2 regions of the Streptomyces sp. NBC_00727 genome follow, and region 2 is predicted to be linked to the other one. Evidence: riboswitches for the same ligand, from Rfam matches in the RefSeq annotation. Region 2 holds a riboswitch; the other holds the start of a gene.
What was found. A riboswitch is a leader RNA that binds a small molecule or an ion and turns the genes downstream of it on or off. The one in region 2 is predicted to bind S-adenosylmethionine.
Positions count from the first base shown of each region.

Region 1: it holds a riboswitch for S-adenosylmethionine, as region 2 does, so the genes downstream of both, thrC (threonine synthase) here and OG242_RS07375 (aminotransferase class V-fold PLP-dependent enzyme) in region 2, are expected to answer to the same signal.

Region 1 is NZ_CP108981.1:3,953,119-3,957,528, forward strand. It holds gene OG242_RS17700 (trehalose-6-phosphate synthase) at 1-793, opposite strand, end outside; gene OG242_RS17705 (glucosyl-3-phosphoglycerate synthase) at 858-1,805, opposite strand; SAM riboswitch class I at 2,267-2,393, shown strand; gene thrC (threonine synthase) at 2,411-3,703, shown strand; gene OG242_RS17715 (MoaD/ThiS family protein) at 3,745-4,020, shown strand; gene OG242_RS17720 (cold-shock protein) at 4,376-4,410, shown strand, end outside.
Region 2 is NZ_CP108981.1:1,662,014-1,666,423, forward strand. It holds gene OG242_RS07365 (rhomboid family intramembrane serine protease) at 1-54, shown strand, start outside; gene OG242_RS07370 (Lrp/AsnC family transcriptional regulator) at 51-332, shown strand; gene OG242_RS07375 (aminotransferase class V-fold PLP-dependent enzyme) at 353-1,765, opposite strand; SAM riboswitch class IV at 1,940-2,057, opposite strand; gene trpD (anthranilate phosphoribosyltransferase) at 2,140-3,204, opposite strand; gene OG242_RS07385 (cytochrome bc complex cytochrome b subunit) at 3,327-4,410, opposite strand, start outside.

The DNA.
Region 1 (4,410 bases), 2.3 Mb from region 2:
GCCCGATCTGCTCGCGCAGGGCCGCCATCCGCTCGTCGACGTCCGCCTCGTGCGCGCGGCGGCGCAGGAAGCCGGCGTCGGCGCCCAGCCCGTGCACCCCGATGCGGGTGCGGCCGGTGCCGCCCAGGATCTCCGTACAGCAGCCGATGAAGGCGTCCGCCCAGCGGCGGGTCAGGAAGGCGGCGCGGTCGGCGCCGAGGATGCCGCGCAGCAGCTGCTCGGCGATGTCGTCGGGGAGCAGCCGGAAGTAGTCGACGGGCGCCCACGGGGTGTGCGAGAAGTGGCCGATCCGCAGGTCGGGGCGGAGCTCGCGGAGCATGCCGGGGACGAGCGAGAGGTGGTAGTCCTGCACCAGGACGGCCGCGCCCTCGCCCGCCTCCTCGGCGAGCGCCTCCGCGAAGGCCCGGTTGTACGCCTCGAAGGAGGCCCACTGCCTGCGGAACTCCGCGTCGAAGACGGGCTCGACGGGCGTCTGGTACAGCATGTGGTGGACGAACCACAGCACGGAGTTGGCGATGCCGTTGTACGCGTCGGCGTGCACGTCGGCGTCGATGTCGAGCATCCGGACGCCCGGCTCGCCGACCCCGCGGCGCACCGCCTCGCGGTCGCCGTCGCCGAGGGCGGCGCAGACCCACATCTTGTCGTCGACGGCGCTGAGGCCGGAGACGAGTCCGCCCCCGCCCCGTTTCGCTTCGAGGGAGCCGTCCTCGCCCCGTGTGTACGACACGGGACCGCGGTTGGACGCGACGAGGACCTGGGCAGCGGGCTGGTGGGGGGCGTGCTCGGAGACCATGGCCGGAATCTAGCCCGAACCCGATCCGCCCAAACGTACGAAGTCGGACGGGGTGGGGTCGTGATCAGGCCGCGCGCCGTGCCACGTACTCCTCGATCTCCAGCATCGGCGGCCGCTCCTGCGTGTCGACCGGGTGGGTGCGCGGGACGAATCCGCCGGGCCCGCGCTCGAACTGGGTGAGCGACGGGCGGACCAGATGGCCGCGGGAGAGGCGTACCTGCGCGGTGCGGTAGATCGCGGCGGCCATCCGGCCGAGCGCCCGGCCGTCCTGGTGGCGGTGGACACGTACGCCGACGTCGACCTGGGCGAGGGCGTCCAGGCCGACGGTGTGCAGCGCGTCGACGAGCAGCCCGAGCTCGACCCCGTAACCGACCGGGAACGGCAGCCGCTCAAGGAGCGAGCGGCGTACGGCGTACTCGCCGCCCAGCGGCTGGACGAAGCCCGCCAGCAGCGGCCAGTGCAGGTTGAGCAGCGGGCGGGCCACCAGTTCGGTGACGCGGCCGCCCTGGCCCGCGACCTCGCCGAGCGGCCGGTCGTACATGGCCTTGACGAACTGCACCTCGGGATCGTCCAGCAGCGGGCCGACGATGCCGGAGACGAAGTCCGCGGAGAAGTCCTTCAGGTCCGCGTCCACGAAGCACAGGATGTCGCCGCCGGTCACCAGGAGCGAGCGCCAGAGCACCTCGCCCTTGCCGGGGACGGCAGGGAGGCGGGGCAGGATGCTGTCGCGGTGGACGACCCGGGCGCCCGCGCGGCGGGCGACCTCGGCGGTGGCGTCCGTGGAACCGGAGTCGATCACCACCAGCTCGTCGACCAGCCGGACCTTCTCCATCAGCTCGCGCCGGATCGTGGCGACGATGTCCCCGACGGTCTCCGCCTCGTTCAGCGCGGGCAGGACGACGCTCACGCCCGTACCGCGGCCCGCGTGCGCGGCGGCCTGCGCGCTCGCCGACGGGCGGTCGGCGGCCGACCAGGAACGCCTGGTCAACCAGCGTTCGACCTCTTCGAGCACGGTCGATACTCCCTGTATTTGAATCCTCCCCCCAGCTGACGCAGGGGGATTCCTGGCTCACGCTGCCTGCGGGTCAGCGACCCGGCAGGTCTTCCACGATCAACACCAGCCGGGACGAAACCTGCCCGGTTTGGCACGGCAAAGCTTGGAGGTGCGTGTGCCGTCTTGGTTCTCGATCAGCACGTGTGCGGAGCTTGTTCGCACACCGCACGCTTGTCAGCGTACCCGATCATGTGGGCGTCTTTCGCTCTGGGGCGGAAGACCGCTTTCTGTCCTGCTCCGCAGGGGCCCAATTCCTGCCCGGTCCGGGCATCCCGGGCGGCTCGGTGATCCATCTCGCGGTACGGACGACTATCTCAACAGTCCGCTCCTTCGGTTACAGTCTTGAACAACGCGGACGGCCATCGCATGCCGGGGTCGGTCCGCCGACAAATGCCCGGATCCATGATCCGGTGCCACAGCGCTCATCCAGAGGGACAGAGGGAACGGCCCGTTGAAGTCCCGGCAACCCTCCTGCCGACCGCGAGGTCAGGTGGGGAAGGTGCCAATTCCGTCTCGCGGCGAAACGCGCCGTGAGGAAGATGAGGAGAAAGGGCCTCGCCATCATGGCTGTTGAGACTGTCGCAGCAAACACCGAATCCTCTGTGGACCTGGGTCCCGCCGCGGCGCTTTCCTGCCGCGAATGCGGTGAACGGTTCGCACTCGGTCCCATTTTCGCCTGCGCGTCCTGTTTCGGGCCGCTCGAAGTGGCGTACGACCTGCCGAGCGGCTCCCCCGACGAGCTGAAGAAGCGCATCGAGGCCGGTCCGGACAACATCTGGCGTTACGCGCCGCTGCTGCCGGTGCCCGCAGATGTCGCCGGCAAGCCCAATCTCAACCCCGGCTTCACCAAGCTGGTCAAGGCCGACAACCTCGCCCGCGAGCTGGGTGTGACCGGCGGCCTGTACGTGAAGGACGACTCCGGCAACCCGACGCACTCCTTCAAGGACCGTGTCGTCGCGATCGCCGTCGAGGCCGCCCGCGCCTTCGGCTTCACCACCCTGTCCTGCTCCTCCACGGGCAACCTCGCCGGTGCGGTCGGCGCCGCCGCGTCCCGGGCGGGCCTGCGCTCCTGCGTGTTCATCCCGCACGACCTGGAGCAGGGCAAGGTCGTCATGGCCGCGGTGTACGGCGGTGAGCTGGTCGGCATCGAGGGCAACTACGACGACGTCAACCGCTTCTGCTCCGAGCTCATCGGCGACCCGCTCGGCGAGGGCTGGGGCTTCGTCAACGTGAACCTGCGCCCGTACTACGGCGAGGGCTCCAAGACGCTGGCGTACGAGATCTGCGAGCAGCTCGGCTGGCGGCTGCCCGACCAGATCGTCATCCCGGTCGCGTCCGGCTCGCAGCTCACGAAGATCGACAAGGGTCTCCAGGAGCTGATCAAGCTGGGCCTGGTCGAGGACAAGCCGTACAAGATCTTCGGCGCCCAGGCAGAGGGCTGCTCCCCGGTCTCCACCGCCTTCAAGGCAGGCCACGACGTGGTCCGCCCGCAGAAGCCGAACACCATCGCCAAGTCCCTGGCGATCGGCAACCCGGCCGACGGCCCGTACGTCCTGGACATCGCCCGCCGCACCGGCGGCGCCGTCGAGGACGTCGACGACGAGCAGGTCGTCGACGCGATCAAGCTGCTGGCCCGCACCGAGGGCATCTTCGCCGAGACGGCGGGCGGGGTGACGGTCGGCGTGACGAGGAAGCTGATCGAGGCCGGTCTGCTCGACCCGGCGCTCACCACCGTCGTCCTGAACACCGGTGACGGCCTCAAGACGCTGGACGCGGTGGCCGAGACCTCGCAGGCGACCGCCACGATCCGCCCGAGCCTCGACGCCTTCCGCGCCGCGGGCCTCGCCACCAGCTGATCCGCCTCCGACCACCCGAGACTTCAGGAAGGGCACCCGCCATGAGCGTCAAGGTCCGCATCCCCACCATCCTCCGCACCTACACGGGCGGCCAGGCCGAGGTTCCGGCCGAGGGCGCGACCCTCTCCGAGGTCATCGCGTCGCTGGAGAAGGACCACCCGGGCATCGCGGCCCGCGTCCTTGACGACCAGGGCAAGCTGCGCCGCTTCGTCAACGTGTACGTCAACGACGACGACGTGCGCTTCGAGGGCGGCCTCGACGCGGCGACCCCGGACGGCGCCGGCATCTCGATCATCCCCGCCGTCGCCGGCGGCTGAGCCCCCGACTTCGCAGCATCACCGCAATTGCCCCCTCCGCGAGAGAAGCGGAGGGGGCAATTCTGCATGGTTGAGCGCGGTAGAGTGTGGGAAGTCCCCTTCGCTGCGCGTGCCGCCCGCATATGAGAATGCGCCGCCCCACGATCAAATGCAGCCAAAGTGCTTGAGCCTCTTGCGCCATAAGTCACCTTTGCCGGGCCCGACTTGTCCTGCAATCCCGTGAATTCCCCGTATTCGGGCGATCGGTGCTGCGCAGAATTGTCGTCCGACTGACCTGTTGCACAGGGCAGTTGGGCAGATACATTCAGCGGCGGTCGACGCGCTTCGGCGCACACACGTTACAGGGGAGTTAGGCATGGCTCAGGGCACCGTCAAGTGGTTCAACGCGGA
Region 2 (4,410 bases):
GGCCCTAGAGTGAAGTCTCCAGCCACGGCCACCGAGGGAGAAACACAGCCGTGATCACCGCGATCGTGCTCATCAAGACCAGCGTGGACCGGATTCCCGAGATCGCCGAGGCCATCGCCGCGCTGGACAGCGTCAGCGAGGTCTTCTCGGTCACCGGTACCTACGACCTGATCGCCATGGTCCGGGTGTCCAGGCACGACGATCTCGCCGAGGTCATCCCCGGCCGGATCAGCAAGATCCCCGGTGTCGAGGGAACCGACACCCATGTCGCCTTCCGTACGTACTCGCAGCACGACCTGGAGGCCGCGTTCTCCATCGGCCTGGACGCGTAGCCGGCCGCGCCGCCCGGCCCTCAGACCTGGGCGGCGCCCCGGTCCGGCACGCAACGGCCGTCCTCGGTGCGGTACTTCCAGCGCGCCCCGTCGCTCACCAGCTCCCGGACCGCGCTCAGGAACCGCTCGACGTGCTCGTCCGGGGTCCCGGCGCCGAAGCTGACCCGGATCGCGTTCAGCGGGGGGGTCCCCCCGGTCGAGTCTGTTCGGGACTGGGGGAGCTCGCCGGGCCGGGCCTCCGGCGCGCCGCACTCCCCCGCCTCGCCCGGGTCGCTGCCGAGCAGGGTGCGCACGAGCGGGTGGGCGCAGAAGAGGCCGTCGCGGACCCCGATGCCGTACTCGGCGGAGAGCGCGGCGGCGAAGTGGGAGCTGTTCCAGCCCTCCACCACGAAGGAGATGACGCCGACCCTCGGGGCGTCGTCGCCGAACAGCGACAGCACCTTCACCTCGGGGACCTCGGCCAGCCCGGCCAGGACCTCGCCGACGAGGTGCTGCTCGCGGGCGACCAGCCGGTCGAAGCCGGCCTCGGTGAGCGCCTTGCAGGCGGAGGCGATGGAGTAGACGCCGATGACGTTGGGCGAACCGGCCTCGTGACGGGCGGCGGTGGTGTGCCACTCGACGTCCACGCCGCCGTCCGTGCGCCGGGCCACCTTGCGGGAGGCGCCGCCGCCGGCCAGGTAGGGCTCGGCCTCGCGCAGCCAGTCGGCCCGGCCGGCCAGGACGCCCGAGCCGAACGGGGCGTACAGCTTGTGCCCGGAGAAGGCGACCCAGTCCACGTCCAGCTCGGCGATGTCGACGGGGTGGTGCGGGGCGAGCTGGGCGGCGTCCAGGACGATCCGGGCGCCGTGGGCGTGCGCGGCGGCGGCCAGCTCCCGGACCGGCCACAGCTCGCCGGTCACGTTGGAGGCGCCGGTGACGCAGACCAGCGCGGGACCGTGGGGCTCGCGGTCGGCGAGGGCCTGCTCCAGGGTGGCGACGGCCTGGGCGGGGGTGCGCGGGGCGTTCAGGTAGGTCACCCGGGCGTCGCGCCAGGGCAGCAGCGAGGCGTGGTGCTCGGTCTCGAAGACGAAGACCTGGCAGTCGGCGGGCAGCGCGGCGGCCAGCAGGTTCAGCGAGTCGGTGGTGGACCGGGTGAAGACCACCTGGTCTTCGGCGCGGCACCCCAGGAACTCCGCCACCGTGGCGCGGCTGGACTCGAAGAGGTCCGTGGACAGCTGCGAGAGGTACCCGGCCCCGCGGTGCACGCTGCCGTAGTACGGGGCGTACGCGGCCACGTCGTCCCACACCCGCTTCAGCGCCGGGGAGCTCGCCGCGTAGTCCAGCGCCGCGTAGCCGACCTCCCCGCCGGTGACCAGCGGGACGAGGACATCCTCGCCCAGAACCGGCAGCGGGGCACAAAGCGACTGGTCGGCGGCAGCGGTGAAGACAGACATGGCGAACTCCCGTAAGAGGCAGGCGAATTCCGCGCGCCGGCACAGATGCGGCAGCACGGAGTGAAGAGAAGAGGGGGTGCGGAGGAGGGCCGTGGGCCCTAACGCATTCGCTTGCTCACAAGAGGCTCCCTGAGGACCAAGGACCCCACGGGTGGACGTCACGCGACGTCGAGGGGTCCGCGCTTGCCGCAGACCTCGCTGCCTGCGGCCTGGTCTTCACCCGGGGCACCCCGCCACGGACGGAGGGTTGCCGGACAGCGGGCCGGGGCCGTAGTCGCTGTCACTCATGACCTGCCCAGCATCCTGCCATACGTACGGAAACGCGCAAGGCGCAGTCCATGATCTGGACTGCGCCCCGCCTCACATCCGTGCGCTCACGCGTTGCTGGCGACGACCCATCTCTCCAGCGCGCGCCCGGCCGCCCCCGAGTCGATGGACTCGGCGGCCTTCGCCATGCCCGCGCGGATCTGCTCGGTGAGCGGGCCCTCGCCCGGGTCCAGCGCCACCAGCGCGGCCGCCGAGTTGAGCAGCACCGCGTCCCGTACCGGCCCGGTCTCGCCGGCCAGCAGCCGGCGGGCCACATCGGCGTTGTACGAGGCGTCGGCGCCGCGCAGCGCCTCCACCGGGACCAGCTCGATGCCGACGTCGCGCGGGTCGAAGGACTCCTCGCGGACCACGCCGTCCCGGGCCACCCACACCCGCGAGGTCGCCGTGGTGGTCAGCTCGTCCAGGCCGTCGTCACCGCGGAAGACCAGGGCGGAGTTGCCGCGCTCGGCGAGGACGCCCGCGACGATGGGGGCCATGCGCAGATCGGCCACCCCGATCGCCTGGGAGCGCACCTTGGCCGGGTTGGTGAGCGGGCCGAGGATGTTGAACGTGGTCGGCGCGCCCAGCTCGCCGCGCGCCTTGGCCGCGTGGCGCAGGGCGGGGTGGAACTTCACCGCGAAGCAGAAGGTGATGCCCGCCTCCTCGGCGACCTGGACCACGCGCTGCGGGGAGAGCTCCAGGTTGACGCCGAGCTTCCCGAGGACGTCGGAGGAGCCGCTGGCCGACGACGAGGCGCGGCTGCCGTGCTTGACGACCTTGGCGCCGGTGCCGGCGACGACGATCGCGGACATGGTCGAGATGTTGACGGTCTTCGCCATGTCGCCGCCGGTGCCGACGATGTCGACGGTACGGCCGGGCACCTCGATGGTCGTCGCGTGCTCGTACATCGCGCGGACCAGGCCGGAGACCTCGGTGACCGTCTCGCCCTTGGCGCGCAGGGCGACCGCGAAACCGGCGATCTGCACGTCGGTCGCCTCGCCGCTCATGATGCGGTCCATGGCCCAGGCGGTGGCGTCGGCGCTCAGGTCCTCGCCGCGCATCAGGGGGGTCAGCACGCTGGGCCACGTACGGGCCGCCACGCTGTCGCCGCCGTCCGGGGTCACAACGTTCATGGTCCGCTCCTGGGGTCCACAGCCGATAAGGGATCGGCTCCACCCTATCGAGCCCCGGGGACGGCAAAGAGCCCCGTCCAGCGAATGGACGGGGCTCTCGCCGTGGCGGTCAGAACGGGTGATCAGTGGTGGCCGTGGCCGCTGGTGATCTCCTTGTACTCCTCGGCGGTGGGCTTGGCGATCTGGCTGTCCTCGCCGTACAGGCTCTTGCTGAGCCGCGCCCGGGCCTTGGTGATCCTGGAGACCTTGCGCTCCACACCGTTCTCGTCGACCGTCGGGCCGATCTCGAGCGGCTGGTACTGCTCGTGCGCGGTGAGCGTGTGCAGCATCTCCGGCGAGAGCGGCTCGTGGACCTCGACGAACTCACCGTGCGGCAGGCGCTTGATGAGCCCGGACTCGCGGCCGTGCAGCACCTTCTCCTTGTCGCGGCGCTGGAGGCCGAGGCAGATCCGGCGGGTGACGACGAACGCCACGACCGGGCCCACGAAGAAGGCGACGCGGACGAACCAGCTGATCGAGTTGAGCGAGAGGCTGAAGTGCGTCGCCCAGATGTCGTTGCCGCCACCGATCAGCATGACGAAGTAGATCGTCACCCAGGCGACACCGAGCGCCGTCCGGGTCGGCGCGTTGCGCGGCTTGTCCAGGATGTGGTGCTCACGCTTGTCACCCGTGATCCAGGACTCGATGAACGGCCAGAGCGCCAGGAGGCCGAGGATCACACCGAACAGCACCAGCGGGATGAGCACACCGAGGACCAGCGTGTGGCCCCACAGGTTGATCTCCCAGCCCGGCATCACACGGACGAAGCCCTCGGCGAAGCCCATGTACCAGTCCGGCTGGGCGCCCGTGGACACCTGGTCGGGGCGGTACGGGCCGATCGCCCAGATCGGGTTGATCGAGGCGATCGCCGCGATGATCGCGATGAAACCGAAGACCAGGAAGAAGAACCCGCCGGCCTTCGCCATGTACACCGGCATCAGCGGCATGCCGACGACGTTCTTGTTCGTCTTGCCGGGACCCGCGAACTGCGTGTGCTTGTGGTAGAAGACCAGGATGAGGTGGCCGACCACGAGCCCGAGCATGATGCCCGGCAGCAGCAGGATGTGGATCGAGTAGAACCTCGCGATGATGTCGCCGCCGGGGAACTCCCCGCCGAAGAGGAACATCGAGATGTACGTACCGACGACGGGCATCGACAGGATCGCG